Tunturibacter gelidoferens: one gene and its partner. Each later gene encodes a partner of the first gene's protein in a complex. Links are inferred from orthologs where the notes say so. Each region holds a gene or a part of one and is shown on either strand. Other genes may lie near its edges.

Region 1 (15,368 bases):
GAGTCGACGATGGTGAATTTGCCGTCGTTGATCTTCGCGGAGATCGCAGAGCGGAGGGCACCCATCAGCTTCTTCTGCGGAAAGGCGTACTCGTAGCTACGTGGCTTCGGTCCATGAACCGTACCACCACCACGCCAGAGCGGAGTCCGAATCGAACCAACACGCGCACGGCCCGTTCCCTTTTGCTTCCAGAGCTTCTTACCTGCGCCCGATACCTGATTACGGTTCTTGGTTGCGGCGGTTCCCTGCCGAAGAGCGGCACGGTAGTGCTTCACCGACTCCCAGAGGAGGCCGTCGTTGATCTCTGCCGCGAAGACCTCGTCGACGAGTTCGAACTCTCCGACCTTCGCTCCAGCGAGATTTACTACATTGATGTTTGCCATCGTTCTTCTCTCTCTTTGCGCGCCATCGATGCGGCGAGCCATAACCTTGTTTGCGGCTTCATGCAGCAAGCCTTTTCAACCGACTACTTATTTCTTCTTGGACGGTGCAGCCTTCTTGGAAGCCTTCAAAGCGTCCTTCGTTGCTGCGCCCGCAAATCCACGACGCTCGCGCGGCGGAGCCTTTGCCTTCGAGATCAGCACGAAACCATCACGCGGGCCGGGTACTGCGCCTTCCACCAGCAGAAGGTTATCCTCAAGATCGATACCGCGAATACGCAGGTTGCGAACCGTGATCTGTGCGTGGCCCATGTGACCAGGCATACGCTGACCAGGAAAAACACGCGAGGGAAACGAAGAAGCACCGATCGAACCCTGCACTTGGAACATGTGGCCGTGCGACTTAGGACCGCCACCAAACCCGTGGCGACGAATGACGCCGGCAAAACCGCGACCCTTCGAAGTGCCAATGACGTCGACGAAGCGCTCGTCATTGAAAATGTCGACCAGGACGCGATCGCCAGCCTTGGCTGTAACCTTCTCTTCGCCTTCAACAGTCTTCACTGCTTCGAGCTCAACTTCCTTGATCATCCTGACCGGAGGAACGTTCGACTTTGCGAAGTGGCCAGTCATCGCCTTATTGATCTTCGAAGCCTTCACAAAGTCAACGTAGCCGATCTGCGCGGCTTCGTACCCGTCCTTCGCAAGCGTCTTTAACTGAGTGATCACGCATGGACCAGCCTTCAGAACGGTCACAGGGTGAATATCACCGCGCTCGTCGAAGATCTGCGTCATGCCGACTTTTTTTCCGAGAATTCCTACTACTGACATTGGAGCTTCCTTTCCTCATCATGCTGGACTCGAAGTTCAGCACTGCCGGGTTAATACTTCTAAAGCGAATCCTGAAACACTTCGCCGAAAAATTCTTTACTTCTGAACCGTCTTGATCTCTACATCGACGCCCGCGGGCAGATCAAGCTTCATCAGTGCGTCCACGGTCTGCTGGGTCGGCTCGAGGATGTCGATCAGCCGCTTGTGCGTGCGGATCTCGAAAGCCTCGCGTGACTTCTTGTCGACGTGGGGCGAGCGAAGAACGCAGTACTTGTTCTTCATCGTCGGCAGCGGAATCGGACCCGCAACCTGGGCTCCGGTACGCTTGGCCGTCTCGACGATCTCACCGGTCGACGTGTCCAGCACGCGGTAGTCATATGCCTTCAAACGAATTCTGATTCTTTGTCCAGCCATTTTGGGTCTCTTTCACGCTACTCAAAGATCGTTTGGAGTAACTGCCGGCCATGAACTTCTGCACGAACCGGCAGCCCTCGATTTTCAAAACAGCAACAACCAAAAAACTTCTCTGTGGTGCACTTTCTTTACTTGATGATCTCGCTGATGGTGCCGGCTCCGACGGTGCGTCCGCCTTCGCGGATGGCGAAGCGCAGACCCTTCTCCATCGCGACTGGCGTATGCAGCGTGATCTCCAGCTGGATGTTGTCGCCGGGCATGCACATCTCGGTGCCCGCAGGCAGCTTCGCCGAACCCGTCACGTCGGTCGTGCGGAAGTAGAACTGGGGACGGTAGCCGTTGAAGAACGGAGTGTGACGTCCGCCCTCTTCCTTCGACAACACGTAGACCTCGCCCTTGAAGTCGGTGTGGGGCTTGATCGAACCGGGCTTGGCCAAAACCATCCCGCGCTCCACATCTTCCTTCGCAATACCGCGCAGCAGAAGACCCGCATTATCACCAGCCAGACCCTCGTCCAGCTGCTTCTTGAACATCTCGACGCCGGTGCAGACCGTCTGGCGGGTCTCGCGGAAGCCGACGATCTCGCAGGCCTCGCCAACCTTCACCTTGCCGCGCTCGATACGGCCCGTCACCACGGTGCCACGGCCCGAGATCGAGAAGATGTCTTCGATCGGCATCAGGAACGGCTGGTCGACCGCACGCTCAGGCTGCGGAATGTACTTGTCCACCGCCGCCATCAGCTCGTCGATCTTGGCCTCCCACTGGGCTTCGCCGTTGAGCGCGCCCAAGGCAGAACCGCGAATGATCGGAGTGTCGTCGCCAGGGTAGTCATACTTCGACAACAGCTCGCGAACTTCCATCTCCACCAGCTCGATCAGCTCTTCGTCCTCAACCGCATCGCACTTGTTCAGGAAGACAACGATGAAGGGAACGCCAACCTGACGCGCCAGCAGCACGTGCTCCTTGGTCTGGGGCATCGGGCCGTCGGTCGCAGCCACCACCAGGATCGCGCCGTCCATCTGCGCCGCTCCCGTGATCATGTTCTTGATGTAGTCCGCGTGACCCGGGCAGTCGACGTGCGCATAGTGCCGGTTCGGGGTCTCGTACTCGACGTGCGAGGTCGCAATCGTGATACCACGCTCGCGCTCCTCAGGAGCATTATCAATCGTGTCGAACGAACGAAATTTGTTGTTCGGGTTGTGCTTGGACAACACCTTCGTAATCGCCGCCGTCAGCGTCGTCTTGCCATGATCGATGTGCCCGATCGTCCCGATGTTTACGTGCGGCTTTGACCGGTCAAACTTTTCCTTGCCCATGACTGCTCTCCGTGTTTCCTGTGTTTCGTTGACTTCTAAAGTCCTGCGAAGACTAACGCCTCGCGATTACTTTGCGTTTGCTTCTTTGCCCTGCACCTTGGCAATGATCTCTTCCGAGACCGAGCGAGGCGCTTCTTCGTACTGCTTGAACTGCATCGAGTAGTTCGCGCGACCCTGCGTGGATGACCGCATGTGAGTGGCATAACCAAACATCGTGCTCAGCGGAACCGTGGCCTTGATCGCCTGCGTGCCACCGACCATCTCCATACCTTCGATACGACCGCGACGGCTATTGAGATCGCCGATGATCGTGCCCATGTACTCCTCAGGAACAGTCACTTCGACAGACATCACCGGCTCCAGCAGGACTGGCTTGGCCTTGCGGGCAGCTTCCTTGAAGGCCATCGATCCGGCGATCTTGAACGCCATTTCGTTCGAGTCGACATCGTGATAGCTGCCGTCGTAGAGAGAAACCTTGACGTCCACCATCTCGTAGCCAGCCAGAATGCCACGCTGCATCGCGTCCTGAATTCCCTGATCGATCGGCTTGACGTACTCCTTCGGAATAGCGCCACCCTTCGTATCGTTGGTGAACTCATAACCCTTACCCGGCTCGTTGGGCGAGATACGGATCTTGCAATGACCGTAGTTACCCGAACCGCCGGTCTGACGGATGTACTTACCTTCAGCATCGGAGTTCGCACGGATGGTCTCGCGGTAGTTCACCTGGGGCTTACCAACGTTGGCTTCGACCTTGTACTCACGCATCATGCGGTCGACGATGATCTCAAGGTGCAACTCGCCCATGCCGGCGATGATGGTCTGGCCCGAGTCAATATCGGTGCGAACGCGGAAGGTAGGATCTTCCTGCGCCAGCTTGGCAAGAGCCATACCCATCTTCTCCTGGTCGGCCTTGGTCTTCGGCTCTACAGCCACCTCGATAACCGGCGCCGGGAAGTCGATCGACTCAAGCACAATAGGATGCTTGTCCGTGCAGATGGTATCGCCCGTGACGAGATTCTTCAGACCAACCGCAGCGCAGATATCGCCTGCGAGGATCTCGGTAATCTCTTCACGCTTGTTGGCGTGCATCTTCAGCAGGCGGCCAATACGCTCCGTCTTGCCAGTACGCGGATTCAGCACCGAGTCGCCAGTCTTCAACTGACCCGAGTAGACACGGATGAAGATGAGCTGACCAACAAACGGATCCGTCATGATCTTGAAGCCAAGTGCCGAAAACGGCTCGGCATCATCAGCCTTGCGGATAACCTCTTCTTCCATGTTGTCGGGGTTGTGGCCGATCATGGGAGGAATATCGAGCGGGCTGGGCAGGTAGTCGACAACTGCATCAAGCAGCGTCTGAACACCCTTGTTCTTGAAGGACGAACCGCAGAGCACCGGAAAGATGTTCATCGCGATGGTCGCCTTACGAATGCCGGCCTTGAGCTGAGCCTCGCTGGGCTCCTGCCCCTCAAGATAGAGATGCATGATCTCGTCGTCAGAATCAGAGACAGCTTCGATCAGCGAAGCTCGTGCAGCCTTAGCCTTCTCGAGCAGATCGGCGGGAATCTCTTCCACCGAATACTCGGCGCCCATGGTCTCATCGTGCCAGTAAATAGCCTTCATCGTAACGAGATCGACGACACCAAGAAACTTCGCCTCGGCACCAATCTGAATATTGATCGGCACTGCGCGCGCGCCCAAACGATCAACAATCGTCGAGGTCGCATAGACGGCGTCCGCGCCGGCCTTGTCCATCTTGTTGATGAAGCAGATCCGGGGAACCTTGTACTTGTCAGCCTGACGCCACACAGTCTCAGACTGTGGCTGCACACCGGCAACCGCGTCAAAGCAGGCGACCGCACCGTCAAGGACGCGCAGCGAACGCTCCACCTCAGCCGTGAAGTCCACGTGGCCCGGGGTGTCGATGATGTTGATCCGGATATTCTTCCAGGTGCAGGTCGTCGCAGCGGAGGTAATCGTAATGCCGCGCTCCTGCTCCTGCTCCATCCAGTCCATGGTCGCAGTTCCCTCGTGCACTTCTCCGATACGGTGCGTGATGCCCGTATAGAAGAGAATGCGCTCGGTCGTCGTCGTCTTGCCGGCGTCGATGTGCGCCATGATTCCGATGTTCCGGCAACGATTCAGAGGTGTAGTGCGTGCCACGATCTATCTCTCATCTGCGAGCATCTGCTCGCGGTAATAACTGCGTTCAACCTAAAATCCAAAAATGACGCTGCTGGAGAAGCGAATTACCAGCGGTAGTGTGCGAAAGCCTTATTGGCTTCGGCCATACGGTGAACGTCTTCCTTCTTCTTCATTGCGGCGCCACGGCCGTTAGCCGCATCGAGCAGCTCAGCAGTCAGCTTCTCAACCATGCCCTTCTCGCCGCGTGCCCGACCGTAAGTCACCAGCCAGCGGATCGCGAGCGAAGTACGACGCTCCGGCAGAACTTCGATCGGAACCTGGTAGTTCGCACCACCAACACGGCGGCTCTTGACCTCGAGAAGCGGCTTGCAGTTCTCGATCGCCTTCTTGAACAGCTTGAGGGCTTCGTCGCCACCCTTCTGCTCAAGGTTGGTCATGGCGGTGTAGAAGATGCCCTGCGCGGTTGACTTCTTGCCACCCCACATCATCGAGTTGACAAACTTCGTGACCAGGGTCGAGTTATAGACCGGGTCTGCAGCAACTTCACGCTTAGCGATGTAACCTTTTCTCGGCATTGCTCTCTTCTCGTCTTCCTTCAGGACCGTAGAACTCTCAAGCCCTGAACCTGATTTATGCAGCCTGCCAAATCCATCTGGCCAGCCGGGGTTGATCTAAAAACTCCAAACTACTTTAACCGCAAACTACTTCGCGGCAGCAGCCTTCGGACGTTTCGCGCCGTACTTCGAGCGGCTTTGCTTCCGGTTGGCCACGCCGACCGAGTCGAGCGTGCCGCGAACCACGTGGTACCGAACGCCCGGCAGATCCTTTACACGGCCGCCGCGGATCAGCACAATCGAGTGCTCCTGCAGATTGTGACCGATGCCCGGGATATAGGTCGTAACCTCAATACCGTTGGTGAGGCGAACACGCGCAACCTTGCGGAGAGCCGAATTCGGCTTCTTCGGGGTCTGGGTGTAAACGCGGGTGCAGACGCCACGGCGCTGGGGCGAACCCTGAAGCGCGGGGCTGGCGGTCTTATAACGAGTGGGCGTGCGGCCCTGCTTGACGAGCTGATGGAACGTAGGCACTAGAACTCCTTGTTAATGCGCGCGAAACATTACAACCAAACTTATGTGAGACGCGCAGGTAGGATTGAACTCCGCCTCTTGCAGTACATACGCCGTACACGCAAAAAAGTGAGAACGCTGAAGCGTCTCTGACGAAGATCTTCCCTGCTGCGTCTGTAAACCGGTACAACAAACCAGACGTAAACAGTCGACGGTGGTCGAGCGTCTTTCCCTCAATTTCAAGGATGAGCCGACTCCGTTTCGCTGTCCCGGCCCGCATAGCCCATCCAGGGTGGAGGGTGTCGCAGGCACGATTGCGATAGGCCGCAGACGAACGACATTCAGATCCAATGAATCTAGCGAAACACAGATCGGGAATGTCCTGCGGTGAATCTCTTGTATCCAGTATAACGCAATCGTTCTCAACCCGTCTTGCGACAGGAGGCGAACCTAAGATCACGTGGGTTTTTCTCCACCCATCCGTGCGTCGAGCTTCCCCTACGACACGGTCCGGATACTCGCGGAACCTTCTTACAATAGCAATTCGACCGCAAAACGTCAAACTTTTCGTCGATTTTCCCATCAAAAATCGGAGATTGCACAAGCCGGGATGCGGTCGCCGCCTCTATGACAAAGAGGCCACCCCCTCCATGCTAGGCTTTTCGCATGGCTTTGGTAGATCTTCGCAGGTGCTCGCTCTCTTTTGGTTTCATCGCCTTTACCGTTCTATCGACATTTGGAACCACCATCGCAGCGAGAGCAGAGGCCGACAAGACCTCCTCAATCCCCAAAGATCCCCGGATTGGTTCGCTCATTGAGACGCTTGGCCAGACTAAAAACCCCACCTCCGTAGCCATCTCGCCCGACGGAACCACCGTAGCCTGGTCGGTCCGGACCCACGAAGGCAGTCAGATTCAATTGTCAGACGTTGCGAATCCTGATGCCGCCAAGGAAAAGATCGTCACCACCGGCTCAGGAGCGACCAACTGCAGCAGCTCCGATCCGAAGTGGTCGCCTGACGGAGAAGCCCTCGCCTTCATCTCCGACTGCACCGCAAAGACTGATCAGCCGGGACAAGAACAGGTCTTTCTCTGGTCGAAAACCTCAGGCGAATCCAAGCAACTCACGCACCTCAAAGGCGGACTGGACTCCCTCGCCTGGTCACCAGACGGAAAGTCGATCGCTTTCCTCTTCGTCGAAAATGCCACACGCAGCGCAGGTGCTCTAGCCGCCATGAAGCCATGGTCGGGCGTCATCGGCGAAGATTCGTTGGAAATTCAAGGAGTGTACGGAGTCGACATCTCGGCCGGAAAAGGTGCATGGCTTATTCCGGCTACACCGGATCAACATACATATGAATTTGCCTGGTCACCCGATTCGAAGCAGATTGCTTTCGTTGCCGCGAGCGCACTTGGCGAAAACAACTGGTGGGTGGCAAAGCTCTTCGCAACAAAGGTGGATCAGATCCTTCATGGAGAAGCTGCGGGCTCAAAAAGCGCAAATGCCTGCGTTTATATTGAAAACCGGTGTTATTACCAAGCGCGGATGGTCCTTGATCCAAGGAGTGTCTCAGGTCCTCTCCACAACCTACAGATCGCCGTCCCCCGCTGGTCCCCAAACGGCACACAGATCGCCTTCATCGGCGGCATCATGAGCGACCAGGGATCCACCGGCGGCGATCTCTACCTGATCCCCTCCGCCGGAGGCGAACCGAAGGACCTCACCCCAGGCCGCGCCGCATCCATCGCCTACTTCGGCTGGGCTGGCCCCGAACTCATCGCCCTCGCCGAACACGTAGGCGGCAACAGCCACCTCACCGCCCTCGATCTCGCCACTGGCAGAGACATCCCGCAGGCCAGCGTCACCTTCCCAGAAACCATCGGTGCCGGCGGCCTGGCAATGAGCGTCTCCCTCTCCCACGAGCACACCATCGCGCTGATTCGCAGCTCCTTCGACCGCGCCCCCGAGGTATGGGCCGGTTCCCTCCACGACCTCAAGCAGATCACCCACCTTAACGACGGCCTCAAGCCCTCATGGGGCAAGACTGAGAACATCGAATGGACCAATGACGGCTTCAAGGTCCAGGGATGGCTCCTCTACCCCGCCAACTATGACCCCACAAAAAAATATCCCCTCCTGGTCAGCGTCCACGGCGGCCCCTCCGCCGCCGTCACCCCGCGCTGGCCCGGCGTCGGTTACGGCGGTGTTCCATTTTCCGCACTCGGATACTTCGTCTTCATGCCCAACCCGCGCGGCAGCTACGGACAAGGCGAGAAGTTCACCCAGGCCAACATCAAGGACTTCGGCTACGGCGATCTCCACGACATCCTCGCCGGCATGGACGTCCTCGAAAAACGGTTCCCCATCGACAAGAACCGTGAAGGCCTCACCGGCTGGAGCTACGGCGGCTTCATGACTATGTTCGGAGTCACCCAGACAACGCGCTTCAAGGCCGCGGTCGCCGGAGCAGGCATCAGCGACTGGAAGAGCTACTACGGCGAAAACTCCATCGACCAGTGGATGGTGCCATTCTTCGGCAAGACCGTCTACGACGATGCCGACGTCTACGCCAAGAGCTCCGCAATCGAATACATCAAGAAAGTAAAGACTCCAACCCTGGTCGTCGTCGGCGATCGCGACGGCGAGTGCCCCGCTCCGCAGAGCTTTGAGTTCTGGCATGCTCTCCGCGCCGAAGGCGTAAAGACGCAGTTGGTGATATACCCGAACGAGGGGCATGCGTTCCACGACCCCGCGCATCGCAGAGATGTTCTCGAGCGGGCTCTCAACTGGTTCGAGACAGAGATGCCCGCGAAATAGAGATAAGCCTTCAGGTCTCGCCCCGTCGGCGATTTTTCACGAAAGGGAGCGATCTTCTCACGATGCGAATGATTGGTTGGATCGTCCAACCAACGTTCGAACACTAATATGCCCGGAAGATTTGCTTCCGGTCTGTGCAGCTTTTACACTATGGGTTCAGCTATTCAGCGGTTGCGGTGTGACCGTTCAGCTTGAGTTCTGGTTGGACGGGGAGGTTCAATGCGTCGGTTTGCCACGTTAGTCTTTCTTCTGCTTTTCACGATTCCTTTCGGTGTCTCTATCTCGGGTTGTTCCAAGAAAACAGCCACAGTCTTCTGCAACGGCGGAGACACCGGACCTGCCGTAGGTCAGGTGTCGAACATCGCGCTACAACCCAAGATCTTCGGCGTATCGCTGAACTTTGCTCAGATTGGGCAGGTCACCACACCGACCGCCATCGACTGCAAGGGCACAGCCGTGACCGTGTCCAGCTACACCTATGCCACCTTCCTGCCCAATGGCCAGCCGGACATGACCATCGCCGATGTCCAGCCGACAACCGGTCGTCTCTGCGCAGGCACTTGGAACAGGAACACCGGCGGCGGCATCGCCGACTTCACCACCTGCAACCCCACCAACAAATCCGGCACAGTCTACGTCGTAGCAAACGGTGGCGGCGTCAGCAGCAACCCACTCCCGATCTTCGTCCATCCCGTCGTTACCAACGTGACCCTCGGGGCGCTATCGACCGACTGCGTCAACGATCCGGCAACCAATTGCAGCCCTGCGGCCTTCGTTACCCAGACCACGACCTGCGCGCAAACCACCAATGGCAATGGGTGCTGCACCGTCCCGGTCACACCCACAGTGAACGCAGTCGCCGCAACAGGTTGTGTCTCTCAGTCCGTGACCAGCCAGCTAGCAGCCAGAGTATTGGCCGGAAACGGCGCGAATATCAGCTGCCAGGTCGGTCATCTCTCCTACGCCCCGCAGATTGCTTCCATCGTGACCATCGACCAGAACGGTGTCGCCACCGCGCAGCAGCCAGGATCGACCGTCATCACCGCAAACATCTCAAACGCCGGAAGCTCTGCTGGCTTCTTCTCCACCTGCCCGCCAGTGTCGATCAACCTCACCGCCACCAACGGCACAAGCAACTCAACCAGCGTGACCGTAAATCCCAACAATGTTCAACCAATCAACTACGTGGCAGTGGATAAGAACCAGACAGTCCTCACCGGGTTGACTCTCAACTTCGAATCTACAACTCCGACCACCATACCCGCCGCTTCAGCGGCCTCGGTCACCCCGATCTTTCCCGGCGCCGCTGCCATCACCGCGGTCTGCCAACCACCCACCTGCAACCCGTCCCCGTTCAACCAGATTGGCCTCTTCGGCAACGGAAAAGCAATCACCTCGAATCCCGTGCTCGTTACAGCCCCCGGCACCAATAGCACCAATCTGTATATCGCGAGCACAAACTCGTTTTATCTCGTGCCCGTGGACTTCACTCAGACTCAGCTAGGCAGCCCGGTTCGCCTGCCCTATCAGCCCAACTCCATGGTCATCAGCAACGACGGATCCACCATCTACATGGGAAGCTCCTTTGAGCTCATGACCTTCAGCGCGACGTCTAACAGCATCAGCGCCCAGGACACGACCGTACCCGGCATCGTGCTCGCAGTCTCGCCCGATGGCACAACGCTGGTCCTCACCGATCCAATCCGCCAGTTTGTCTACCTCTACAGCACCAAGGGCAGCATTCTGACGCAGTACGGCGGCGTTGGCACCCACGCCGTCTTCTCGCCAGACAGTACGACCGTCTACATCACTCTCGGCGATTACAACTCTTCGACCGGCGTCACGACTCCGAACAATACATTGCTGGTTCACTCCGCCTTCACAGGCTGGTATCCGACGACGTCGTCTCAACCGACCACTGACGTGGCCATCGGTGTGCCAAGCGTTGGAGCCTTCTTTGGCGGCAATCCGACCACAGCCCGCTCCTATTGCCCCGTGACCACCACAATAGGCGTCCCTCCGACAACCTCTTCCACCACGACCAACCTCTTTTATCCGGATGCCGGAGTGCTCGGGCCGCAGACCGATCGAATTGCCACCACCAACGACGGCCTCCACGTTTTGGGAGCAACCGTCACCCCAACACCGACCTTGACTGATCTCGCAATCGGAACCCCAGCCAGCGGTAGTACTGCCGCTGCACCAGGCCTTCCCGTTGGCCAATGCCCGGCCGCCGATACCCCCGCGCAGAAGTTCCCCACCACCACCGCATTCACAGGTGCGCTCCCCGGTGTAACGGCCTCAGCAATCACCGGCGTCTTCCCAACCTCGGACTCGAAGATCGCCTTCGTGACCTATCAGGGCAGCGGAGCGGTTGTGCCGACCTACACGCCACAAGCCACCGGTGCCGGAACTCTGGGCAGCATCCCCCTGTCGACTGCGCTGGGAACCCCCGTCGCACCGGTCGCCGGCGTGGTGAGTGCAGACAACCTGACCTTCTTCGTAGGCACCTCGGGAGACAACGCCGTCCACCTCATCACCAAACAAACCGACGGCACCTACAAGGACACAACAACCCCTATCGCGCCGAAACTACCCGACGTGAACGGGAACATCGTCGCTCCTAATCTGCTGGTACAGAAGCCACGTAAGGCCACATCCTAGAATCGGTCCTGCCGGACGAGCGCCCTGCGCGGACAGCGGTCACTTCGTGACTTGTGAAAGCTTCGCGAGGTGCTCCCGCTGGTCGCAGGCTAAATTCCGTGCCGACCAGCGGGAGGATCTAAAGATTAGTCGAGCCAAGACCGGTATACACGTCACGAAGTGACCGCCCCGCGCGCAGCGGGCCCGTCCGGCAGGACAACCGCCCTACGCCAACCGCTTCTTCAGCAGATCCCGCGCAATCGCATCCAGAACGCCATTAAGAAAGTGAATCGACTCCGGCGCAGCATATCGCCGTCCAATCTCCAGCGTCTCGTTGATGATGATCGCAGCAGGTGTATTCGGAAAGCCCAGCATCTCCGCCACCGAAGCCCGCAGCAGATTTCGATCTACCACCGGCATCCGCTCCAGCCGCCAGTTCTGCGCATGCTCTTCAATCAGCTTGTCGATCTCTTCATCGCGAGTCGTCGCAATGCGATAAAGATCCTCGGCAAACCCACGCGTCTCGGCATCGACATCTTCGACCGAAGCCCAAAAAAGCTTCTGAACCTCCGCGGGAGACTGTTTGCCCAGGTCTCCCTGAAACAACATCTGCATCGTGAGTTCGCGCGACTTGCGGCGTGTCCCCATTATTTCTTCACCTGGCCGTTCTGCGCCGCGAGCTTGCGCTGAATCGACACCATCTCAATCGCCGCGCTGGCCGCCTCGAAGCCCTTGTTCCCCGCCTTCAGCCCCGCGCGGTCAAGCGCCTGCTCCAGCGTCTCGCAGGTCAGCACTCCAAACGCATGCGGAACACCGGTCTCCTGCTGCGACTGGCCGATCCCCCGCGCCACCTCGTTGTAGATAGCCTCGTAGTGCGCCGTCTCCCCTCGAAGCAAACATCCCAGCGTGATGATCGCATCGAACCTCTTCGACTCCGCGAGCGTGCGAGCGGCCGACGGAACCTCCCACGCCCCGGGAACACGAACAATCTCAATGTCCTTCCGTGCAGCGCCGCTACGATGCAACGCATCGAGAGAGCCCTGTAGCAGCCGGTCGGTAATCACCGTATTCCAGCGCGTCGTCACCACCGCAAACCGCATATTCGCAGCGCTCAGGTCACCCTCAACAGCCTCAGGCTGGCCATGGAGCGGGTTCTCCGACTGCCAAAACCCAATCCGCAGCTCGGTAGTAATCTGCACCGTAAACAGCCTGCTGTTCCAATGAGTCAGCTCAGCGGCAGAAAGAATGTCCGGAATCTCCTCCGTGCGGTAACTCGCAAGCAACCACTTTTCCACCAACGCACGAATGTGATCCAGCTGCGTGACCTCGATCAGCACAGTTGGAACCGCCGGTTCCCTGCCCGTAACAAACTCGAGATTGCCAATCGGCGCAAGAAACGCGGACCCGCGACCCTCCGCATCCTGCCATCCCTTGCCCTGTTCGAAGCCAAGGGCAGAAAAGAGGCTCGAAATACGGTCAAACTCAGCCCCCGATGCAATCGCGCTGACGTGCGTAATTCCCTTAATCATAGATTCGATTGTATCGTCTGGAGTGCGACGCCACATCGCCCGCGAGAGGAGAGGTCTGTGAACTACGAGACGTTGCTGTGCGAGATAAAGGATCAGGTAGCGCGCGTCACGCTGAACCGCCCCCAGGTGCTCCACGCCCTCAACACCCAGGTCTTCAACGAACTGGAAGCCGTATTTTCAACACTCGCCGCAGACCCCGCCGTCCTGGTCATCCTCCTCACCGGCGCAGGCGAAAAGGCCTTCGCGGCCGGCGCAGATATCAAAGAGCTCGCCGCCACCGACGCAGCCGCAGGAGAGGCCAAGGCCCGCCGCGGTCAGGCTGTCTTCCGCCTCATCGAGACCTGCGGCAAGCCCGTCATCGCCTGCATCAACGGATTCGCCCTCGGCGGCGGCTGCGAGCTGGCCATGGCCTGCACCATACGCCTCGCCAGCGAGACCGCGCGCCTCGGCCAGCCCGAAGTCAAGCTCGGCCTCATCCCTGGCTACGGCGGAACCCAGCGGCTCCCACGCCTCGTCGGCCAGCCCATGGCGCTCAAACTCCTGCTCACCGGCGAGATGATCAACGCCGCCGAGGCCCTGCGAATCGGCCTGGTAGACGAGGTCCTGCCCGCAGACAAGTTGATGGAGCGCTCCGAAGCTCTCGCCCGCACCATCGTCGCCATGGCCCCCCTGGCCGTCGCCGCATGCCTCGAAGCAGTCCGCGATGGCAGCGAGATCAGCCTCGAAGAAGCCATCGACATGGAAGCAAAGATCTTCGGCCGCCTCTGCGGAACCGCCGACAAAGAGGAGGGCACAAAGGCCTTTCTGGAAAAACGTCCCGCAGTATGGACCGGACGATAACCACTCGTCTTCATCGAAAATTGCCGGAAACTTTGGCCTTTTGATCGATGCCATCGCTTGATATGCTGATATTCGTGCCCTCGATATTCCGACATTCGCTGTCCCGACACTCGCCGCCCGAGAACTATTCGCTGCTGCGAGACACGCTCCTTCCCGCTGCTCTTCTGCTTCCTCTCGCCCTCGCCGGCTGTTCAAAGCCTGCCATCCCCAACGTGGCAGAGCAGAACGCCCTCGCCGCCGAACACCAGCAGGAGACCAACCTCGCGCGCCAGCAGATGGAGCTAATCCCGCCCCCTTCGAAGACCCGCTACATGGCCGTCAAGAGCCTCAATCTCTGGGAAAATCCCTACCTCACCGTGCAGGGTGCCATGGCAACACTGCACGTGGTCGTCGCCGACGGCAACACCAGCGGTCTCGGCGTAGGCGGAATGCTACGGCCCATCGGCGCCCGCCGCCGCGACCTGAACGTGCGCGTCATCGACCTGCCCACCGCGCTCAACGCCATCCCGGAAAACTCCTGGCCCTATGGTCGCGTCGTCGCCGTCGAAGAAGCCCATCAGGTCCCCGCCAGCGCGCGCCCCGAGGTTCGCCGCAACTTGGAGGCCGTCATCAAAACCCTCAACGACCTCGGCGTAGTCGTCTACGAGTGGGGCGACAACGGACGAAGCTAACTCAGCAAACATCCCTCTTCCTGCACCGTTGCGCTAACCTGTGAGTGCGGCAAATCTCTAAAGCTGGGTGAACGATTGCAACTGCATACGACCGCACTGGTAGTCTTCTGCTTTTTCTTTTTGCTCGTAACGCTCGCCGGATTCTGGGCCGCACGGTGGCGAAGACCGAAGGCAGGAATGGGCTCGCTCGAAGAGTGGGGCCTCGCAGGCCGCAGCTTCGGCACCTGGATCACCTGGTTCCTCATCGGCGGCGACCTCTACACCGCCTACACCGTCATCGCGGTCCCGGCAGCACTCTACGGTGCAGGCGCCATGGGATTCTTCGCAGTCCCCTACGCCGTCATCGCCTATCCCTACATGATGCTCGTCCTGCCACGCCTCTGGACAGTATGCCACCGCCACGGTTACATAACCTTCGCCGACTTTGTCAGTGGCCGCTACGGAAACCGCTGGCTGACCATCGCCATCGCTCTCACAGGCATCCTCGCTCTCATGCCGTACATCGCCCTCCAACTGGTCGGCATCCGCGTCGTCATCGGAGCCATGGGCATCCACGGTGAGTGGCCCCTCGCAGCCGCCTTCGTCATCCTCGCCGCCTACACTTACTCCAGTGGTCTGCGCGCTCCGGCCGTCATCGCCATCGTAAAAGACGTCATGCTCTATGTCATGGTGCTTGCCGCCCTGATCTATATCCCCCACAAACTCGGCGGTT
Region 2 (15,414 bases), 1.5 Mb from region 1 along the record:
AACAGATTGAAGGCCATACGACGATTCGGGAGAAGGTGTCGACTTCGGTCGATCTGCCGCTCTCGAATGAGTGCAAGCGAGTGTTGGCGTATGCGGCGGAGGAGGCAGAGCGGCTCTCGCATAAACATATTGGGACCGAGCATCTGCTGCTGGGACTGCTGCGCGAGGAGAAGTGCTTTGCGGCAGAGATTCTGCAGGAACGTGGGTTGCGTCTGCCGGCGATTCGTGAAGAGCTGCAGCGGACGACGCAGGAGAAGACGCCTTCTTCGAGCGGAAGTAAGGGACAGCGTGGCGAGCAGAGTATGCTGGCGGAGTTTTCGCGAGACCTGACGCAGTCGGCGATGGATCAGCAGCTGGATCCGCTGGTTGGGCGCGATAGTGAAGTTGATCGTGTGATTCAGATTCTTTGCCGTCGCACGAAGAATAATCCGGTGCTGATTGGGGAGCCTGGTGTGGGTAAGACGGCCATCGTCGAAGGGCTTGCACAGAAGATTGCCGATGGCGAGGTGCCGAGTTTCCTTGCCGATAAGCGGGTCTTGGCGCTTGATCTTTCGCTGATCGTTGCGGGAACGAAGTATCGCGGGCAATTTGAAGAACGGCTGAAGACGATCATGAAGGAGCTGATGGAGAATCAGAACTCGATCGTGTTTATCGATGAGTTGCATACGCTGGTTGGCGCTGGGTCGGCGGAGGGGTCCCTGGATGCTGCCAATATCCTCAAGCCTGCTCTGTCTCGCGGCGAGATTCAGTGCATCGGCGCGACGACTCCTGCGGAGTACCGGAAGTCGATTGAGAAGGATCGGTCTTTGGAGCGGCGTTTTCAGGCGGTGAAGGTGCCACCGCCGAACGAAGAAGACGCGATCAAGATCATCATGGGGATCAAGGAGAAGTACGAGAAGTTCCATGCGGTGAGCTATACGGACGATGCGATTACGTTCTCGGTATCGCACTCCAGCCGGTATATTCCTGATCGGTTCCTGCCGGATAAGGCGATTGATTTGATCGATGAGGCGGGTGCTCGCGTGAAGCTGCGGCAGACCTCGATGCCTGAAGAGCTGACCGAGGTGCAGAAGCGGATCAAGTTCATCGTGCACAGGATGGAGAACGCGATTGCGAATCATGAGTTCGAGAAGGCTCGGTTCTACTCGGATGAAGAGCGCAAGGAGCGGGAGAATCTGCGGGCGCTGCGCGACAAGTATCACCTGGACGATTCTTCGGCGGGGATTGTGACGCGGGGAGATATCGAGGATGTGGTGAGCCGCTGGACGGGCGTGCCGATTACGTCACTGAAGGAAGAGGAGACGCAGCGGTTGCTGCGGGTCGAGGAGGAGCTGCACAAGCGCGTGATCTCGCAGGATAAGGCGATCTCGGCGCTGGCGCGGGCTATTCGGCGATCGCGTGCGGGGTTGAAGAATCCTGCCCGACCGATTGGAAGCTTCCTGTTCCTTGGACCTACGGGCGTGGGTAAGACGGAGATGGCGCGGACGCTGGCGCAATTCCTGTTCGGCAGCGAGAAGGCGCTTATTCGTTTCGATATGTCGGAGTTCATGGAGAAGCACTCTGTGAGCAAGTTGATCGGTTCGCCTCCGGGATATGTGGGGTATGAAGAGGGCGGCCAGCTTACGGAGCGCGTGAAGCGTAATCCGTACTGCGTGGTGCTGCTCGATGAGATCGAGAAGGCGCATCCGGATGTGTTCAATCTGCTGCTGCAGGTGTTTGAAGACGGGCAGCTGACAGATGGTCTGGGCAACACGGTCGACTACAAGAACTGCATCGTTATCATGACGTCGAATATTGGAGCGAAGCATCTGCAGAAGCGGCAGGGGCTGGGCTTCCAGAGCGAGAAGGAGGATATGGTTCTCGACAAGATGGAAGAGCTGGTGCGGGGCGAGGTGAAGCGGACCTTCAACCCGGAGTTCCTGAACCGTCTGGACGAGATCATCATCTTCACGTCGCTGTCGGATGCTGACCTGATGCAGATTCTCGAGCTGCTGGTGCAACAGTTGAACGTGAACCTGGTGCACAAGGCGATCACTATCTCTGTGGCCGATGATGCGAAGAAGTGGATCATCGAGAAGACGGCTTCGGATCGGAGCTATGGGGCGCGGCCTCTGCGTCGCGCACTGCAGCGGTTCGTCGAGGATCCTCTGTCGGAGGCGTTGATTGGCGGCGGGATCGTTGAGCGGCCGGCGTTCCTCGAGGTCTACATGGAGAACAACAAATTGTTCTACCGTCCTATCTCGGCTGATGGCGAAGAGAAGATGGCTGGTCTTGAACTGACCACCGTTTAGTGCGGTTAGCACGGATTCGACTTCAAACGCCTCGGCTGACTGCCGGGGCGTTTGATTTTTTGGAGCTTGCCGAAGCTTGAAATAGCGTGAGTGAAGAACGGACAACAGCAAAGGCGAAATGCGGGGGTCTTGACGGATACCGCAGCATGAATCGGTTCGCTGCAATTGAAAGTTGTAGCCGCAATCCACTGAGCTGTTCACGATGAGGCCGTGAACAGCTTCGGTCGAAATGACGATGTTTTTTTGAGGGTGGGTGAAAGAACAGGCAACAGCAAAAGCAAATGTAGAGGTTCTTGGCTGCGCTCAGAATGACGGGTTCTTGGCGGTGTGAACTTTTGGCGATTTGACAGGCTTCGGATGGGTTAACGCGAAACATCCCGGAAGGTTCCGGGATGTTCGCGTTCCAGAGAAGGCAGATTGGGACAATGAAAAACTAAACGAGAGATTGTGCCGACTTCACAGCACTGTTGACGACATCGCCTGCCTTGTCGACGGCGTAATCCACCTGTCCCTTGGTGCGTTTGATGGCCTTCTGAGCCTCGTCGCTGAGGCGCTCGGCCTGAGCCTTGAGGTAGTTGCCTGCGTCCTCCAGATAGTCGCCTGCGTCCTCCGCTCTTTTGCGGAGCTGCTTGCGAGTTTTGACTCCGGTTTGTGGAGCGTAGAGAAGAGCGATTGCGGCTCCTGCGCTAACGCCGATGCCGAAGGCAAACCAGTAATTCTTTGCACTCATTCGAAGTACCTCGTGCGAGATTTTGCTTCTCTAGAGGATAGGATTCGCCGGGGCAGCAATTGGTTGGTTGTTTTTTGATATTGCGAAGGTTTTGAGACAGTTACAGGGAATCATTCGAGGTAATGGCGAGGTGGTTCCCTGACTTTGCATGCTCCGCAAAAAAGTGGGTAGGTGCAGGCTACAGTGAGGAAGAGGTGGACGATGAAAGACGTTTTGATCGCGCTTGTTTTCCTTGCAATGATCGTGGGACCAGCCTTCTTTGCCCTGGATGTCTTTGGGGAGAAGAACCAGCTCTAGACGGTGAGTCCGGCCAGTTCCCTTGCCCGCAGGAAGATGCGTGTGAACATCAATCGATTGAGGCGGCCGGTGTTGGTGTTGCGCAGGGATGGGTGGTAGGTGGCGAGCAGATGAAGACCGTTGGGGAGAAGGTATTCGGCTCCGTGAGAGAAGCGATAGTCTGATTTGCGGGTGATGGCGCCAGTCTGCAGAAGAAACGCCATGTAGCCGTCGAAGGCTATCTTTCCGAGACAGACGACGACGCGCACGCGGGGTAAGGCTTGGATCTCGTGAGCGAGGTGCGTGCCGCAGTTGCGAATCTCCTGAGGGAGTGGCTTGTCGCCGGGCGGGGCGCAGCGAACGACGGAGGCGATCCAGGCGTGACGAAGCTTGAGGCCGTCGTCGCGGGTGACGGCGCGAGGTTTGCTGGCGAGGCCGAGCTCATGGAGGACGGGATACATGAAGTCGCCGGAGCCGTCGCCGGTGAAGGGACGGCCGGTGCGGTTGGCTCCATGTGCGCCAGGGGCGAGGCCGAGGATGAGGATGCGAGCGCGAGGATCTCCGAAGCCGGGAACAGGGCGTGACCAGTAGGTCTGGTCGAGGTAGGCGCGGCGTTTGGTCTCGCCGATGCCGCGGCAGTAGTCGCGAAGACGTGGGCAACGCTCACAGGTGATGATGGTTTCGCGAATCTGCTGCAGGAGTGGAGACGTACTTTGTGTGTTGGCGGGTGTCACTCTTTCTCATCATAGTTGGTGGGAGACGGTAGGGTAGATGGGCGCGTCCAACAACTGAGTAGAATGATGTTCGTATATCACGACGGGAATAGGCGGGAAGTTGGAAGATCCAAGACTGAGCAGGATGTACTGGGCACTCCTGAAGGAGTGGGCCGCTAAGCGTCGCAGGAGCATATGGCATGTGGCGGTGATGCGTTCCGGCCTGCTGACTGTGCTGGTTCTGGCGCTGCTGCTGGCGGGTTTGGCATTTGGGTGGCGGACCCACAGACTGGGACAGTTTGCGATGCTGAAGAAGCAGCTGCGGGCGAAGCCAAAGCAGGACGTTGTGTTTCGGCCGGGTGGGCAGGATGTGATTAAACTGCAGCGTACCCAGATGGTAGGCGGGAACGGGCCGGAGTTTCTGTCGGCCACGTTGCTACCGGGACGCGGCATGAATATGTTGCAGATTTCGGCCTATCTTCCAAAGATGGGAGAGGTGAATCTGCTTGCTTCGCCACCTCTTGAGAGTGCGGCGGAGCAGTTGAGCGGCAGTGGGGCGGATGCTGCGGGAACAAAGAGCCTGGCGATGGGGGCGGCGATTGAAGCTCCCTGGGCAGGCCGGATCTATGGGACGCGAACACCGGACGGAGGACTGACCGCGGTGTGGCGCGGAGTTCATTTGAACCTGCCGACCGGGGTGAAGGACAGCTACGGGCTCGATGGGGCAGCGGCGGCTGGAGGCTTGCTGTTGAAGGAGCCTTCTACTTCGGTGAGCACGAACATCATGCCGGATGGAGGGGAGGCCAGGGCGACGTTTAAGCCGGGGGATTTCGACGGCCACTGGCTGTCGAAGACGGAGATTACGACGACTGTCGAGTTGAGCGGCAGGGTGATCGAGATGAGGATCGTCGCTCATAATGTCGGCGATACCGCGGAACCGATCGGCATCGGCTGGCATCCGCGATTTGCGATTTTGAGCGGGCATCGCGGCCAGATGCTGCTGCGTCTGCCGGAAGGCCTTCGCGCGGAGGTGAAGGATCGTCGCAGCGGGGAGTTGAGTGGAAGACTGCTGCCGGTGACAGGAACCGAGTATGACTTTACCAGGCGGGAGGGGGCACAGTTGGGTGCGCTAAACCTCGACGACAGCTTTGTGCAGTTGAAGCGGGGCATGATGGCAGATGGCCCGGTCGCGGAGCTGCGCGATCCGGAGAGCGGCTATGGACTGCGGATCACGGCAACGTCGCCTACCATCAAGGCTTTGCGGGTATACGCTCCGTTGGACGGATCGTATATTTCGATCGAACCACAGTTCAACTACGACGATCCCTTTGGACATGAGTGGGCTAAGGCTGAGGATACGGGGATGGTCGTGCTGCAGCCGAACCAGACCACGCAATGGAGGGTACGGCTGGAGATATTTGCCCTGGGCTCGGCGCCGCCGGAACGCTTTTAGTGCTGCATTTTTACGGTCTGCAGTTGTGGGGCGGGGTTTACGGAGACCCGGACCAGCGCGAACGGCGATGTGTGGTTTGACCCCCTCGTACCGGGACTCGTACAGTAGATAAGAGGCGTGGATCGCGCTCGTCAGGGTAACGGCGACGGCGCGGCATACACAGGCGCACTTTGGAAGGCATGGATTTGACCCCGACTGAGATGACAGAGACCAATGAGACTGCAGAGCTGCAGCCAGAAGTAGCGATTACGCATGATCATGAGCAGCATGACCACGCTCATGACCATCACGATCACGAGCACACGCATCAGCATGCACCCGCGCTGAATCCGGAACTGACCCGAGAGATTGACGTTGAGGTTGGCGCGGATGAGGTGTCGAAGAGCTTCAAGACCGTGGTGAAGCGGTACCAGAAGCTGGCGAGGATCCCCGGCTTCCGCGCGGGTAAGGTGCCGGAGACTCTGGTGCGTTCGAAGTTTGCGAAGGAAGTTCGGCAGGAGGTTCTGGAGAGCCTGGTGTCGGAGCGCTTCCGCAAGGCGATCGACGAGCAGAAGCTGCGTCCGGTGTCGGAGCCACAGTTGCTGGACCTACAGCTTTTCGATGGACAGCCGTTGAAGTTCAAGGCTGCGTTTGAGGTTGCGCCGGAGATCGACATTGCGGGCTATGACAGTGTTTCGGTGACGAAGCCTGAGGCTGCGCTGACCGACGACGAGTACGCCGCAGAGTTGGCACGCGTGCTGGACAGCCATGCGACCGTTGAGACGGTGGAAGAGGATCGTCCGCTGGCAGATGGCGACTGGGCGGAGATTCAGTTCCGCGGCGAGGTAAAAGACCTGGCGCAGACGGTGACCGAGGACGGAGTGCAGAGCGTCACGAGCAACGAGCCGATTACTGGCGAGGATGTGCTGATCGAGATTGGCGGAAAAAATACGCTGGCTGCCTTCAACGAGGCGCTGCGTGGAGCGAAGCCTGGGCAGGAGCTGAAATTCGAGGTGGACTATCCGGCGGACTTCGGCGAGCGGCGGCTTGCAGGGCAGACGGTGAGCTATGACGTGACCGTGAAGGGCATCAAGCACAAGAGCTTCCCGGAGCGCGACGCGGAGTTCGCCAAGCAGCTGGGCAACTACGAGAGCTGGGAAGAGTTCGAGACCAAGCTGCGCGAGCATGCTTCGGATCGCAAGAAGAACGCGCTTGAGAATGCCGCAAAGGACAAGATGCTCGGCGAGTTCGTGGAGAAGTTCCAGTTCCCTGTTCCCGAGGCGTTCGTGCAGCAGCAGATCGAAGCTCGGTTGGATCGCGGACTGCGTGCGCTGGCTCAACAGGGCATGAAGGTTGAGGATATGCGCAAGCTGGACTTCGTTCAGTTGCGTGCCTCGCAGCGCGACCTGGCGGTGAACGAGGTGAAGGTTTCGATGATCCTCGATCGCATCGCCGAGGTGGAGGGTGTCACGTTGAGCGAAGAGGATCTGGAGCGCGAACTGCTGCTGCTCTCGATTCAGTCGCGTGAGCCGCTGGAGACGCTTCGTGACAGGCTGTCGAATGATGGCGGGCTGGACCGGATTCGCGAGCAGATGCGGCGCGAGAAGACTGGAAGCGTGCTCTACGAGAAGCTGGCTTCGTAGAGTGAAGTTGTCGGATTGCTAACGGACAGAAAGAAAGAGAGTGTTATGGGACTAGTACCGATGGTGATCGAGCAGACGAGCCGGGGCGAACGCGCCTACGACATTTACAGCCGTCTGCTGCGGGACAACATCATTTTTCTGGGCACGCCGATCGATGACAACATCGCCAATGTGATTATTGCGCAGATGCTGTTTCTGAGCGGTGAGGATCCGGAGAAGGACATTCAGCTTTACATCAACTCGCCGGGCGGATCGATCACGGCCGGTCTGGCGATCTACGACACGATGCAGTACATCAAGAACGATGTGGTGACCTTCTGCATCGGGCAGGCTGCGAGCATGGGTGCGTTTCTTTTGATGGCGGGCAAAAAGGGCAAGCGGTTTGCTCTGCCGAACTCGCGGATTCTGATCCACCAGCCTTCGATGGGCGGATTGAGCGGACAAGCTACCGATATCGACATCCATGCACGGGAGATTTTGCGGATTCGCGAGATCACGAACAAGCTGATGAGCGCCAGCACGGGCCAGACGCTGGAGCGGATCGAGCGGGATGTGGAGCGCGACTTCATCATGACGGCCGCGCAGTCGAAGGAGTACGGGATCATCGATGACATCATCGATCGGCCCCGAACCTAGTTACCACAGTACTGTTGCGAGAGCCCGGGCCACTGGTTCGGGCTCTCGCGTATATGACTATTTCGGGGTACTGCTGTGCACCCCGGAGCAAGCTTTGTAAGTTGAATCGGGTGTAAACTTACAGTAAGACTTTGTTACGCGTACGACTCAGGAGTAGTCGCATCTATGAAAACTTCACGGGGCTCAGACGAATCTCTTCGTTGTTCTTTCTGCCATAAATCGCAGGACGCCGTTGCCAAGTTGATCTCATCGCCCTCGGACTATCCGCGGGCGTATATCTGCGATGAGTGCGTGGCGGTTTGCAACTCGATCCTGGAAGATGATCGCACCGAGACGCAGCCAGGCGCTGCGCCGGCTCACCTGCCTAAGCCGCAGGAAGTAAAAGCCTTTCTGGATGAGTACGTCATTGGGCAGGATCAGACAAAGAAAAAACTCGCGGTGGCGGTCTATAACCACTACAAGCGGATTCAGATGAACAAGACGCGCGGCAACGATGTCGAGCTTGCGAAGTCGAATATTCTGCTGGTAGGACCGACCGGTTCGGGTAAGACGCTGCTGGCTCAGACGATGGCGAAGATGTTGGATGTGCCGTTTGCGATTGTGGATGCGACGACGCTAACCGAGGCCGGGTATGTAGGCGAAGACGTTGAGAACATCATCCTGAAGCTGCTACAGGCTGCAGATGGCGACGTGCAGCGCGCGCAGAGCGGGATCATATACATCGACGAGATCGACAAGATTGGACGCAAGGACGAGAACCCTTCGATTACGCGTGACGTTTCGGGTGAGGGCGTCCAGCAGGCGCTGTTGAAGCTGCTGGAGGGTACGGTTGCCAACGTGCCACCCCAGGGTGGACGAAAGCATCCACACCAGGAGTTCACTGCTGTTGATACGACGAATATCCTCTTCATCTGCGGCGGGGCTTTTGTCGGGCTGGAGAAGGTGATCGGGCGACGAATTGGCAAGAAGGCGCTTGGATTCAAGGCGATTGCTGATCCCGATGCGAAGGACGGAGATGTGACTCCGATTCGGGCACAGCGAGATGCTGAGTTGCTTCGTCAGGCTGAACCGCAGGATCTGTTAAAGTATGGACTGATTCCGGAGTTTGTTGGCCGGCTGCCGGTGCTGGGAATCCTCGACGAACTGGATGAGGCGGCCCTGGTAGAGATTCTGACCAAGCCGCGCAATGCGATTTTGAAACAGTACACGAAGCTCTTCGACTTCGAAGGGGTGAAGGTGATCTTCACCGACGAGGCTGCGCGGGAGATCGCTCGCGAGGCTCTGCAACGGAAGGTTGGAGCGCGTGGTCTGCGAATGATTCTGGAAGAGCTGATGCTGGATCTGATGTACTACGTTCCAGGCAACAAGAAGGTCAAGGAGCTTTCCATCACGGCAGAGATGGTGAAGAAACACAGCCTGACGCTGCCGATGCTACTGGAAAAGGCAGGTTAGTTAAAAGTACTGGTCTGGTGTACAGATTGTTTGAGAGGAACAGGGATTACTTTGATGTTCAGTGGGTCGCAACGACGTCGATTGTCGTTGCGATTGCTGTTTTAAAAGCTGAATATGTTTCAATTCCCTGCCGGTTGTATTTGTGGAATACCTTTATGAGGTCCGAGGAATTACAATCACCTGAAGCCGCAACGCCGATGCATCATTTCCGGCGTTTTAACGTCTAATTGGAGAGAGATGACAAATCAACCAAAAAAAGCGCTAAGCGGCGATGTTCGCAAGCTTCCGATGATGCCCATTCGTGACATGGTCATCTTTCCTCATATGATGACGCCATTCGTCGTTGGACGTGAGTCTAGCGTTCGGGCTTTGGAAGAGGCTCTCTCGGGTGACCGCAAGATTTTTCTCGCTACACAGCACGATGCTTCCATGGATGAGCCGAACGCCGACGATATCTACGAAACGGGAACGATTGGCAATATCGTTCAGAGCGTGAAGATGCCGGACGGAAACATTAAAGTGCTGGTTGAAGGCGTGGAGCGGGCACACGCTACCGAGATCAACGACGTCGATGGATTCTTTGTCGCGACCGTGCGCACCGGTCAGACACATCTGGAGATGACGCCACAGGTGGAGCAGCTGATGCAGCGGGTCCACTCGCTGTTTGAGCAGTATGTGAAGCTGCAGCAGTCGTTGAACTACGAGACGATGGCGGCGAGTGTGCGCGCGGATGAGCCTGCAAAGCTGGCCGATACGATTGCGGCAAACCTGCAGCTCTCGATTGAAGAGAAACAGCAACTGCTTGAGGTCTTCGATCCGGAGAACAGGCTGACCAAGGTTGCCGATGTACTGGATGTGGCGATTGAGAAACTGAATATGGATCGCACCATTCAGTCGCGTGTGAAGCGGCAGATGGAGAAGGCTCAGAAGGAGTACTACCTCAACGAGAAGATCAAGGCTATTCAGAAGGAGCTTGGTCGTGGAGAGAAGTCCGAGTTCGATGAGCTGAAGAAGAAGATTGAAGCCGCTGGAATGCCGAAGGATGTTCTTGAGAAGTCGCTGCAGGAGCTGAAGAAGCTTGAGGCGATGCCTCCGATGTCGGCTGAATCGACTGTGTCGCGGAACTACCTGGACTGGCTGCTTGCTGTGCCGTGGAAGAAGCGGTCGAAGGAGATTCGATCGATCGAGCATGCGGAACAGATTTTGAACGAAGATCACTATGGGCTGGAGAAGATCAAGGAGCGGATTCTGGAGTTCCTTGCGGTTCGGCAGCTGGTGAAGAATCCGAAGGGATCGATTCTCTGCTTTGTTGGGCCTCCGGGTGTCGGTAAGACTTCTCTGGGGATGTCGATCGCGAAGGCTACGGGCCGTAAGTTCGTGAGGATGTCGCTGGGCGGGGTTCGGGACGAGGCGGAGATTCGTGGGCATCGGCGGACGTACATTGGCGCGCTGCCAGGGCAGATCATTCAATCGATGAAGAAGGCCGGGACCAAGAATCCTGTGTTCATGCTGGACGAGATCGACAAGATGGCTTCGGACTTCCGTGGCGATCCGGCGAGTGCGCTGCTTGAGGTTCTGGATCCGGAGCAGAATACTTCGTTCCAGGATCACTACCTTGATGTCGAGTACGATCTGTCGCAGGTTCTGTTTGTCGCCACGGCGAACGTTCTGCACACGATTCCCGGGCCGCTGCAGGACCGCATGGAGATCTTGCGGCTGCATGGTTACACCGAGATCGAAAAGCTGGAGATCGCCAAACAGTACCTGGTGAAGAAGCAGAGAGAGGGCACGGGCCTGACGGAAGAGCAGATCGTCTTCGAGGACGATGCGCTGAGGCAGATCATTCGCGGATACACGCGAGAGGCCGGCGTCAGGAATTTGGAGCGCGAGATCGGTAATGTGTGCCGCAAGGTGGCGCGGCGCGTGGTGAAGAACGGCGCGGAGCACAAGGAGACGATCACCGGGCAGAACATCGGGGATATTCTTGGCGTGGCGAAGTTCCGCGATTCACAGGTGCACGAGAAGAGCGAGGTTGGTCTGGTGACAGGCCTTGCGTGGACAGAGATGGGCGGAACGATTCTGCAGACCGAAGTGCAGGTGCTCGACGGCAAGGGCAAGATGACGGCGACGGGGCAGCTCGGCGATGTGATGCAGGAGTCGGCTCAGGCTGCGCTGACTTATATTCGCTCGCGCTCGCATCATCTTGGGTTGGCGAAGGACTTTTATAAGAACGTCGATATTCATGTTCACGTGCCGGAGGGAGCGATTCCGAAGGATGGTCCGTCGGCTGGCATTACGTTGGCGACCGGGCTGGCGAGTGCGCTTACGAAGATCAAGGTACGGCGCGATATTGCCATGACAGGTGAGATCACACTGCGGGGCAAGGTGCTTCCGATCGGCGGTCTGAAGGAGAAGCTGCTGGCGGCGCATCGCGCAGGTATCTTTGAGGCGATTCTGCCTGAGGAGAACCGCAAGGATATGGCGGATCTGCCGGAGCTGCTGAAGACCAGCATGAAGCTGCACTTTGTCGAGGAGATGGACCAGGTGCTGAAGCTGGCTCTCGAAGGCAATCTGCCGGAGTTGCAGGAAGAGACCCCGGAGGCGCTAGCGAGCGTAATACCTGCGGCTGGGATCGAAATTCCGCAACCTGCGGCGCATCAGTAAAAGACGAGCGTTTGTCAAAGTAAAGAGGCCGACCTGCAAACAGGTTCGGCCTCTTTTATTCCCAGGATTCGCAGGCGCTTAGACCGCTCGTCTGCCGCTGACGAAGTTCATGATGATTGAGATCAAAGCGAAGATCAGCAGGAGATGAATTAGAAAGCTGCTGACATGAAGTACGAAAAAACCACCCAGCCAAAGCAGCACTAGTACGACGGCAAGAATGAGGAACATGGGGGACCTTCTTTCTCAGAACAGAATTGCGCGTCATGCGCGAATGTCTACAGGTCATAAGAGCTAGAATGCTCTCTATTCGTTGCTCCGGTTAAAGATATTGCTCAAGTAAGAGTGATGGGAGTGGCGTCGGGAGGGATCAGGATCGACTGAAATACGGCCACTTCTTCGGTCAAACAAATGACATCTGCGTGACAAATCCTGTGGGGGATCGGCGTAGGTTCGACCTGATCTTGCGGTTTGAATCTAATGGTAGTGTGTCGGGGTTTGGTGGTCATTTGGAGGTTTGTGATGGGTCGCACTTTCCGGAAGGTCTTGGGCGCTTGCCTCGGTTTGTTTTTTTGTGTGGGTTTGGTGTCGTGTGGCGGAAGATCTAAGCCTGCGCCCGAGTCTACGCCAGCGGACTTCTCTCTGGCTTCTACGCCGACGACAATCACCGTCGTTCCGGGTGGACCGGGTCAGCAGGTGAGCGTGAGTGCGACCGCCGCCAACGGCTTTACAGGGATGGTGACGGTTGCCATTTCGGGGCTGCCCGGCGGCGTATCCGCACAGCCATCCACACTCACGTTGACCCCTGGGACAGCGCAGAGCATAACGGTTACGGCGTCGGCGGGAGCCGCTGCTGGAAACGCTACGCTGACCCTCACTGGAACTTCGGGACCGCTAACGCACAGCGCTACGGTCGCGGCAACGGTCTCTGCACCGCCTCCGGATTTCACATTGACGCTGGCGCCTGCTTCCTTGACGGTTGTTGGCGGCTCGGCTGGTTTGCCTGTGAGTGTTACCGCTGCGGCGGTTAACTCGTTTACAGGTGGAGTGGCGGTTGCGATCACGGGCCTCCCTGCGGGTGTGACTGCAAATCCAGCGACTTTGACCCTGACTCCGGGGACTGCGCAAAGCGTGCTGCTTACGGCAGCGCCAACTGCAGCTGCGGCCACTGCGACGGTCACGTTCACGGGGACATCTGGCAGCCTTACCCATTCGACGATGCTTGCTTTGACCGTGCAGGCCATTGCGATGACCAACGCACCGGACGTGACGACCTTCCACTATGACGTTGCGCGAGACGGACTGAATGCGCAGGAGACGATCCTGACGCAGAGTAATGTGAACTCGACGCAGTTCGGCAAGATTGGCTTCGATGCTGTCGACGGCAAGGTGGACGCACAACCACTTTTCCTTGCGAATGTGTTTATCGGAGGGCAGCTGCACAATGTGCTGTATGTGTCGACCGAACACGACAGCGTCTACGCGTTCGATGCAGATAGCGGAACGCAGTTATGGAAGACTTCGACCCTTGGAAACGGCGAGACAACGAGTGACGACCACGGCTGCTCGCAGATCACACCGGAGATCGGCATCACCTCGACTCCGGTGATCGACCGCAAACAAGGGACAAATGGAAGCCTGTTCACCATCGGCATGAGCAAGGATGCGAATGGGGGATACCATCAGAGGCTGCATGCGCTGGACCTTACGACGGGCGTGGATACGGGAGCTTCGACGGAGATTGCCGCGACCTATCCGGGAAAAGGAGACAATAGCCAGAATGGCAGTGTGGTCTTCGACCCTGCGCAATATGCGGAACGCGCAGCGCTGCTTCTTCTAAGCGGCAACATCTACACGGGCTGGACCTCGCACTGCGACTCGGGGCCTTATACGGGGTGGGTGATTGGTTACAGCGAATCGACGCTTGCACAGACGCAGGTGTTGAACCTCTCGCCGAACGGCCACGAGGGTTCGATCTGGATGAGCGGGGATGGTTTGGCTGCCGACAGCAGCGGGTTCATCTATCTGCTACAGGCGAATGGGACCTTCGATACGACGCTGGACTCGAATGGATTTCCTGCCTTGGGAGATTACGGCAACGCGATGGTGAAGCTCTCAACCAGTGGGAAGCTGGCCGTAGCAGATTACTTCGAGACCTATAACGGGGTCGCCGAGTCGACTCAAGATCTGGACCTTGGTTCAGGCGGTGAAATACTCCTGCCCGATCAGATGGACGCCACTGGACACGTGCATCATTTGATTGTTGGCGCAGGCAAAGATAGGAACATCTATCTCGCGGACAGAGACAATCTAGGCAAGTTCAACCCGGCCAACAATCCAATGGACAGCAACATCTATCAGGAGATTCCTGGAGCTATGGAGGGCCAGGTCTTTTCCACTCCGGCCTACTTCAATGGGACGGTTTATTACTCATCAGACGGGGACACGCTGAAGGCGTTTCCATTGACGAATGCGGTGCTGGCCACTAGCCCGTCGAGCACGACGGCTGTAAGGTTTCCGCATCCGGGACCAACGCCTTCCATCTCCGCTAACGGAACACAGAATGGAATCGTGTGGGCGCTGGAGTCGGGCCTTAGTTCAGCGGGCGTGCTGCATGCGTATGACCCGTCGAACCTCACGCATGAGCTTTACAACAGCGGCCAGGCGGCCAATGGTCGGGACAGCTTCGGAAACGGCAATAAATTTATTACACCGATGATCGTCAACGGCAAGGTGTACGTTGGGACGCAGAATGGTGTTGCGGTCTTTGGACTGCTGCCAACGCAGTGACGCTTAGACGCTGCCACCGGCGATCGACGGGATGAGCATGATCTCATCGCCGTCCTGGAAGGCGTAGGCTTCTCCGCCCAGGAAGCGGATGTCTTCGTCGTTGACATAGATGTTGATGAAGCGGCGGAGCTTTCCTTCTTGGTCCTTGATCTGGTTGGAGAGCGCGGGGAAGGTCTGGTCGATATCGGCGATGAGGCCGGGAAGGTTGGAAGCCGCAGAGTTGAATTGCTTGCGGCCATCGGTGTGGCGGACGAAGGCAGTCGGAAGAGTGACTTTGATAGACATTAGAGGGCTCCTGCGGTGGCCAGTTCTGGCTCTGTGATTCCGTCGAGTTCGCGGAGGTAAGCGTCGAAGTCTGCGAGGCGCGGTCGTACGGCGCGGGCGTTAAGATGCGAGTAGCTGTGGGCGAGGGCGTCGGTGGTTTTGAGGCCGTTGCCGGTGATGCAGGTCACAGTGATCTCGCCGGGGGAGATGCGACCGTCGGCATAGAGGCGCGCAGTGACTGCGGTGGTGACGCCGCCGGCGGTTTCGGTGAAGATGCCTTCGGTTTCGGCGAGTTCCTGAATGCCGGAGACGATCTCTACGTCGGAGACATCCTCTGCCCAGCCGCCGGTGCTGCGGATCATCTTCGCGGCGGCGGGGCCGTCGGCTGGATTGCCGATGGCGAGAGAGCGGGCGATGGTGTTGGGGCGCTGCGGTTCGATGTAGTCAGTTCCCTCTTTGACCGCGACGGAGATGGGTGAACAGCCTGAGGCCTGCGCTCCGAAGAAGCGGACGGGTTTCTCGTCGA

What was found.
Region 2: the proteins of rpsG (region 1) and tig are in contact, whole or in part, in a crystal structure (PDB 3GTY), measured with the Thermotoga maritima proteins. The link is inferred for Tunturibacter gelidoferens from one-to-one orthologs. Residues at the interface, in WP_004081843.1 of Thermotoga maritima: Lys34, Lys52, Lys55, Glu59, Arg62, Gln63, Glu66, Asn67, Lys69, Val71, Arg95, Ala109, Lys110, Lys111, Gly112, Arg113, Pro114, Glu117, Glu121, Ile124, Ala125, Tyr127, Asn128, Asn129, Thr130, Gly131, Lys135, Asp139, Arg142, Met143; in WP_004081061.1 of Thermotoga maritima: Glu122, Val124, Val129, Leu130, Tyr133, Glu188, Gly259, Ile262, Tyr263, Glu266, Ser270, Glu273, Gln274, Glu277, Arg308, Gln311, Ile312, Ser315, Tyr316, Glu325, Arg329, Arg336, Leu363, Phe366, Trp367, Arg373, Leu377, Arg381, Leu384, Glu387.

What each region holds. Positions count from the first base shown.
Region 1 is NZ_CP132938.1:5,412,772-5,428,139, forward strand. The notes cover bases 3,930-6,799. They hold rpsG (30S ribosomal protein S7), read right to left. Parts: upstream 5,665-6,799; coding sequence 5,194-5,664; downstream 3,930-5,193. Other genes in these bases: fusA (elongation factor G), read right to left, coding at 3,930-5,107; rpsL (30S ribosomal protein S12), read right to left, coding at 5,791-6,177. In the rest of the region: rplD (50S ribosomal protein L4), read right to left, coding at 1-383; rplC (50S ribosomal protein L3), read right to left, coding at 471-1,211; rpsJ (30S ribosomal protein S10), read right to left, coding at 1,308-1,625; tuf (elongation factor Tu), read right to left, coding at 1,754-2,941; more of fusA, read right to left, coding at 3,008-3,929; RBB81_RS23310 (S9 family peptidase), read left to right, coding at 6,823-8,973; RBB81_RS23315 (hypothetical protein), read left to right, coding at 9,193-11,637; transcription antitermination factor NusB, read right to left, coding at 11,842-12,264; ribH (6,7-dimethyl-8-ribityllumazine synthase), read right to left, coding at 12,264-13,145; RBB81_RS23330 (enoyl-CoA hydratase/isomerase family protein), read left to right, coding at 13,203-13,985; RBB81_RS23335 (hypothetical protein), read left to right, coding at 14,060-14,656; monocarboxylate uptake permease MctP, read left to right, coding at 14,777-15,368.
Region 2 is NZ_CP132938.1:3,958,986-3,974,399, forward strand. What follows is about bases 4,959-7,874. They hold tig (trigger factor), read left to right. Parts: upstream 4,959-5,663; coding sequence 5,664-7,085; downstream 7,086-7,874. Other genes in these bases: RBB81_RS17305 (aldose 1-epimerase), read left to right, coding at 4,959-5,463; clpP (ATP-dependent Clp endopeptidase proteolytic subunit ClpP), read left to right, coding at 7,131-7,721. Also shown: RBB81_RS17290 (ATP-dependent Clp protease ATP-binding subunit), read left to right, coding at 1-2,291; RBB81_RS17295 (YtxH domain-containing protein), read right to left, coding at 2,725-3,021; RBB81_RS17300 (uracil-DNA glycosylase family protein), read right to left, coding at 3,315-4,031; more of RBB81_RS17305, read left to right, coding at 4,132-4,958; ATP-dependent Clp protease ATP-binding subunit ClpX, read left to right, coding at 7,887-9,173; lon (endopeptidase La), read left to right, coding at 9,411-11,837; RBB81_RS17330 (lmo0937 family membrane protein), read right to left, coding at 11,916-12,065; RBB81_RS17335 (hypothetical protein), read left to right, coding at 12,357-14,624; RBB81_RS17340 (MoaD/ThiS family protein), read right to left, coding at 14,628-14,909; thrC (threonine synthase), read right to left, coding at 14,909-15,414. UniProt on the Bacillus subtilis protein: Involved in protein export. Acts as a chaperone by maintaining the newly synthesized protein in an open conformation. Functions as a peptidyl-prolyl cis-trans isomerase.